DNA from 2 places in the Parashewanella sp. 2210YD4-3 genome. Region 1 is predicted to be linked to the other one. Evidence: predicted binding sites of a transcription regulator. Region 1 holds the regulator's gene; the other holds the start of a gene.
The links. Region 1 encodes LexA, which represses DNA repair genes until DNA is damaged. Its sites were predicted from a motif close to TACTGTATNNNNATACAGTA; they were not measured.
Positions count from the first base shown of each region.

Region 2: AC1EU0_RS10690 (DUF4007 family protein) is a predicted target of LexA. The motif match lies at 1,828-1,847, and genes of this name have one in related genera.

Region 1 is NZ_JBWQOG010000017.1:33,531-36,960, forward strand. It holds partial or broken gene coxB (cytochrome c oxidase subunit II) at 1-307, opposite strand, end outside; gene AC1EU0_RS18625 (cell division inhibitor SulA) at 920-1,393, opposite strand; gene lexA (transcriptional repressor LexA) at 1,390-2,007, opposite strand; gene AC1EU0_RS18635 (hypothetical protein) at 2,249-2,623, shown strand; gene AC1EU0_RS18640 (hypothetical protein) at 2,771-3,430, shown strand, end outside.
Region 2 is NZ_JBWQOG010000006.1:75,398-78,827, reverse strand. It holds gene AC1EU0_RS10695 (DUF6079 family protein) at 1-805, opposite strand, end outside; gene AC1EU0_RS10690 (DUF4007 family protein) at 795-1,736, opposite strand; gene AC1EU0_RS10685 (DEAD/DEAH box helicase) at 2,047-3,430, shown strand, end outside.

The DNA of each region.
Region 1 (3,430 bases):
TTGCAGGAATGGCCATAGCAATCAAAATCACAAATGGAATAATGGTCCATAAGATTTCGACTTTGGTGCTTTCATGAAAATTGGCCGCAACGGCGCCCTTAGATTTACGATGTTTGATCATGGCGTAGAGCATCACACCAAAGACAATCACCCCAATAACACAGCAGATGTAAAAAATAGTCATGTGCAGGTGATAAACTTCTTGGCTTATCCCCGTCACGCCCTGAGTCATGTTTAGGCGCATCGATTCGGCCCAAACAGGCGGCACCATTAGTGCGGCCAATAAACAATACAACACTCGCTTCACTTGACGTCTCCTTTGTTAAACAAAGAAGAGTTACACAGTATCCCTTAGCCCTATGCGAACTCTCCGGTTCCCAAAAGCTTGTTGATATCTAAGAGCGTAGTGGTTTAAGTTCCAATAACTCCGAGGTGAGACGGTATGGCGTGTCTGTTACGGTACGACAATGGTAATGCTACTTTATACGGCTTTTGTGTTTCCACTTTGGCGCTTAACAGCGAATCAAATAGTACGACAGCTTTTTCACTGGGACATTTCAACCTATGCAGCAGAATGAGTTTTCTGCCTTACTTTAAGGAAAGCATCCTTATTGAATTTTGCTAGGTTTTTATGTCTTTCTTTTAATTAAACTTTTTGCACATGATAATAAATTGTTAATTTATTATTGAGATTACCATACTTGGTGCTTACCGATTGATCAAGTTAAGGTTTTTGATATTTTTATTTAATGGGAACGGCAAAAGGTGAAAAACCGAATTGTAGTGGTGATGAGAAGTGAAGCCATGAAAGCTCTTCATCGGTAGATTATAAAAAAGAGACGTGATGTCTTAGGCAAAGGTCATTGACTACAGACCGATGCCGTAATAATTGAAGCGAGCCTCAAGTACTACAGAAAAGTTAGTGAGTGTGAGCCGCTATAGATGATGTTTTAATTGTTGTCGTTGGGACTTCAGTTTCTGTTTCAAAAATAATGCCCATCGCACGTGCGCTTTTAGTGATTAATTGCAAGCGACGTTTGTCTTTCATATCTAGGCTGGATGTCCAGCAAATGGCGGCACTGCTGGTGCCAGAGGTCAATGCTTTTTCCATTGCCCATAAAGTTTCAACTTCATCTTTAGTGTGGACTAACAAAACTTTGTCGATGGCAATTCCTGCTTTAGCCAAAATGGTTTTGAAATTGTTGCTTGGGGGATTGATTAATACTATCCATCGCCCTTGATGGCTCAGTTGAGCCAACTGTGGACTTAGCGTTTGCAGTTCCGTCAATCCATAAGACTGTGTTTGCACAGTGTTAATGGCTTGAGGTTGCCAAACATTGTCACTTTGCCAAAGTCCTGGGTGGTGTTGCGCTCCTATTGTTTGCATACTCATAACCATTCTCCATTGCGTATCACACCAACAGCTAACCCCTCAATTTCACATTGTTCGTAGCTTAAATCGACTTCAATTGGGGCGTAGTCTTCATTTTCAGCATGTAGATAAACCACATTTCCTTTTTGCTCAAAACGTTTAACGGTGACTTCGTCTTCAAGCCGTGCTACCACCACTTGACCATTATTGGCTTGTTGCTGCTTATGTACCGCTAACAAATCACCTTCTAAGATGCCTATATTTTTCATACTGTCACCACGAACACGCAGTAAAAAGTCGGCGGAAGGCTTAAATAAGTGAGCATCGACTTGATAATGTTGTTCAACATGTTCTTGAGCGAGAATAGGTGCGCCAGCGGCAACTTGGCCAATTAACGGTAGACCCGTTTCTTGAGCTGTCACTTCTTGAGTTAAACGAATGCCACGGGAGGTACCGGGCATGATCTCAATGTAGCCTTTTTTGGCTAATGCTTTTAAGTGTTCTTCAGCAGCATTGGCGCTACGAAAACCTAAACGACGAGCAATTTCAGCGCGGGTTGGAGGCATGCCCGTTTCTGAAATATTGCTTTTGATCAATTCTAAAATTTCGGCTTGTCTTGGCGTTAGAGGTCTCATCGCAATACCTGTTTGTTCATACAGTGTTACTGGTATTATATACAGTAATCTATATAGCGCAAGAGTTAACCAAATTTATCTTGAATTGTTGAGTGCCATAAGTTTGAAATTAAACTTCGCCATAAAAGCCTACAGCTATAAGGCACAGTTAGAAAATGAAGGACAAGAGATTAACAATGATTCACTCGTTTAGTAAGTGATTGGATTTTATACTGAGTTTTATTTTAGCGAGTCACATCCAATGGCAGCAGTACATCCAGATATTTTTCCTCCACAGCAAGTTGGTTATGGCAGTGTAGGTGTAGCCGGTAGCGCTTCACTGCCACAGGGCTTATCTAATGGTGAACGGAAGTATCAATGTAATCCAGAGTCTCTCTCTCAAATCAAGGAGTCTTATATTGATCCTGATGAGCATAGAGAGCTTATTCAGCATGAGCCTATGAGGCTACGTATGTTGCTTGCTAAATTTATGAGTGTTGAACCACATAAGATAACAAGAGATAAAGACATGTGTTGCCCATGTTGGCTGCTTTGTTCCTGCTTAGAAACTAAAGCTTGTGATTACTTTTGCTTGTTTTGTTGCTGGCGAGAAGCAAAAGGGAGTGAAGAAAAATAATAAGTTACCGCATTGGATTGACTGGGGTTAATCAACGGTCTAATTGGCACTATCCTCTAACATTTGCCTTTGGGGAGTTTACCTAAATTAAGTCAGTGTTCAGCTTTTAATTTATATAATGAGACTTTTACTTTTATAGAATTGCCAATGGAAGCGATAAGATCTCAAAATCAAAGTGACCCTCCTCCAAGTTATGCGCAAGCCATGAGTAAAAGTGGTGTGGCTCATGCAAAATCCCGAGATGTTGATTCAAATGCGAAGTTAACGCCAATCTCAGGTCAGCACTATGCTTGTATCCCCAATGCGCCAGACACCGTTGCAGATATTTTTGATGTTCGAGTAACAGGGATAAAAGGCTTTTTTCGAAAATTGGCAGGTAAGTCTACTGAGTTCAAAGTGAAAGTGTATTGCTCTGCAATATTAATATTGGATGATACCCCGGAAATTGATTCAGGGAAATATCACCCTTGGCGAGTAGGTCTTGTTGAAAAAGGCGTTGAATCTTCTCTTAGTTTTAGACTCACTACAAAAGGGCATATATACATTGTTTCTACTAATAAAAAACCGCCTTTTTTTCTACGGTTGTTTCATGGGTTCAGCAAAGAAGCCATTGTGGCTAAGGCTCTTGAAAAGCAGCAAAACTCTCAACTGCGAATTCGATTAAACCGTGCTTATCGTGCTACTTACGCCCATGAATATACTTGGGGAATAAGTACTGGAATTGGTAGCGGAAACAAAAACAACTTTGAAGGGTTTGATTTTTGCCAGTTATTGATTCCTCATCGTCATCAATTGGCAAATCTGCTT
Region 2 (3,430 bases), on a different contig from region 1:
CTTTCTTAATTGAATCACCGACTAAAACTAAAGACTCATCAATGGATGGATTGAAGCTTAGATCACGATATCGACCTTGTACCTTTGCCCACTCTTGTTGTGCTTTTGTGTCTTTGTTTTTGGCATAGTCGATAAATGCCTGATGCAAAAAGCCTATTAATACTACTGGTGTGGAAGATTGTTGGCATATGTCGGCTAAAGACTGAAACAAATGCAGGTCTTTATTGGCTCGGGATTGGAAATCTAAAGCCTTACCCATCTCATCAAGCAGAACAACAATTCCATCATGCTGCTTAGCATTAAATGTGAATGCTGATTTAATTTGTTCAAGACACTCTTCATCATTGAGTTGAGCAATCTGTTTTACATCGTATTCAATGCCTAAAGACTCACTAACACTAACTAGAATTGAGTGCGCAGGCGACTCTAAGCCACATACATGCTTGACAATGTGCCAGCCTTTTTTAACGTTCAATCTTGATTGAAAATCTTTAAGCGCTTCACTGTGCTGATTCAACTTTGATTGAGCGTATTGCCGCTCATCTACATTTTTTGATAGAAGTGAAGACAGAAACAGCGCGATGGTAGATTTACCAGAGCCATATGGACCAGTTAAAGTGTAAGTTCTTTGAGCACTTCCAGAAATATCCCGGCTGATAGTATCAAGAACATTTATCGCTGTACCGTGAACGATAAAGCTATCAACAAACTCTTGATAATCATGTGCTTCGCTATCAATCCTTGTTGAACTTTTGTATCTCTGGTTGATTGTAATGAGTTCTTGTGCCATGAGATCAGTTGCCATAATACTTGTTTAAAAATGCTTGAGGTTCTTTTATTAATGAATCTGAGATTTTCACCTGTCTTAAGCCGAGTGAGTCAATCCAAGATATATCGCTATTGGTAATCTCTTGTGCTTCATCCAGTTTTTGACCTAAGCCCGCTTCCGATAATCTAAAAATTCGTCCGGGGGAACATGGTTTTGTCAGTAAAGAGTCAAAGTCGATAGTATTAATTTTCGATTCAGCTGTCTCTACTCTCATAAAATGGATCAATGAGTAGATAAAAATTTCAATAGGCAGACTTTCACGTTCATCTAACTTACTGATGTAAAAACCACCACCCAGATCTTGTACTAAATCAAGCTCAGCTAAAGGAGAGGTAAAATGATCTTCGTTAACAGTTTCTTTCTTTTTAGAAGAAGTGTTTTTTATCTTTTTGCAATAGGTATTTAGAAAACAATCTACGTCTTTTTTGATGGTATTCGGATTACCAATATCATTTGTAACAAGTGAACTGCACTCATCAATAATATCTGTAGTTAATTTCGATTTCTCAAAATACTGTACATTTGAAAAGTTAAAAAAGTAACGATAACTTGTAAGAGTTTCAAAGTTAAAATTCAACCAAAAATGAATCAGCCAAACCGAACCAACTTGTTCGAGATAAGGATCGCTTCCGTCACCGTCATGCTCTTTATCTTCAAAAAGGTACTGACCCAGCTTTGTGACGGATTGCTCAGATTTATTATCAGTAGACATTACGTTACAGGCTTCAGCCCAATAACGAATGGCATTAACCATGTTTTTACCAACACCGAGGTTTACAATGGCTTTTCTTACTGACTCTTCATTAGACGTCTGAAGTTTTTCACCTGAATTCAAATGGTTAACAGCTTTATAAAGCCATCCATATCTAAGAGGGAAGGTATCGTGTCCCGTAAATTTTGCTTTCATGCTTCTGCTGTTTTGGAGGATTTGTCCAGAAGTAAAGTGTATACCTATTTATAAGCAGTTTAAAGGGATGAGCTAAAAACATGTGTATGATTATTGTGATCATTAACAGTTTATTTTTTTGCACCTAATCACTAGAATAGCCGTTGAGTGGAAGCCGAGGTGAAGCACACTCAAAATGTATCGCTGCGTCGAATATATTGCGTATATACTCTTCTATATACTCGTTATATTTCAAAGTATTACACAGCAAATACAATAAAGATTACAATTTTAATTAATGGCTTCGATAAGCTATTTTGAAGGACTATTAATGCTAAAAAGGATACTGAAAAACTTTTCTATGGATGAGTTGCTTAATTTTTTTGAGCCAAACTCTCTCCAGTTTGCTATTGATTTAGATTCAAATTCTCAGGAACCCGAAAAAGAACAATTAGCTCAACTTTTATCAATTACACATGCATATGACTTTGTGTATAACGAAAACTTAAGAACACTTCTTATTGAACGTCTAACACCAAAACTATTGTGTAAACTATTTCCTGAGTTCGAAATAACTGAAAAAGAGGTCGAGCCAAAACATTATGATGCTGTTATTAGTTGGTCTCAAAAAAACCTTAGTACTTTTTCACAAAAAATAGGTCTTTCAGAACTAACTGAAGCAGAAAGTGAGGAAAATGACTTATTCCAAACGATCAAGAGGATTGAGCCCAAATACTCTGTTTACCCATATCAAAGGGAGTTAACTCAAAAGGTAATTTCAAGCTTAGAAAAGAACTCTAATGAAAAAGTCTTAATTCACCTTCCAACTGGTGCAGGTAAAACTAGGACTGCGATGAATATAGCGTGTGAGCACTTACGAGCGAATTCTAATGCTTTAGTACTTTGGTTAGCAGATCGAGAAGAGCTTTGCTCTCAAGCGTTTAATGAATTTGAAAAAGCATGGGGAAATCTAGGAAATAGTGACTTATCTCTCTATGCTTTTTACTCAAATAGCTACGAAAGCTTAAGTGGGATTGATAATGGTTTCATCGTTGCTGGTCTATATAAATTTTTGAGTCTCAGAAAAAAAGATAATCCGGGTTTAAAAATCTTATATCAAGAGCTTATGAAAAAAGTAACTTTAGTTATTTTCGATGAAGCACATAAGATTATTGCTGAGAAGTTTCAAGAAGTTGTAGATGATTTCATTTTAAATGAAAAATTCAATTCTAGATTAGTTGGTTTAACAGCTACTCCGGGGAGAAACTACTCATCTGATGGTTTATCTGAAGAGGATAGGCTACTGGCAGAATATTTTAATGGTAACAAGCTGTCAATGAACAGTATTGGCTATATTTCTCCTATTGATTATTTAGTCGATCAGGGTTATTTAGCTAAGGCTGAATTCAAACCGTTATTATATGATAATTCAGACATCTCTGCTTATGAGCTGAGAGACTCTGGAGGAAATGAAACGCTGAAAGCTCTTGCTAAAAACAAAAAAAGAAATCAGCAAATTATTGAAACAATTATTAAAGAGTGTGAAAAAGGTTCACAAATCATTGTTTTTGCATGTTCAGTCGAACACAGTAGACATTTATCCGTAGCACTACTTTATAGAGGAATTAAAGCAGCCTCGATTGATTCCCAAAATGACACTGTTGAATCAAGAAGGTATAAGATACAAGACTATAAAGATGGTAAGGTACAGGTTT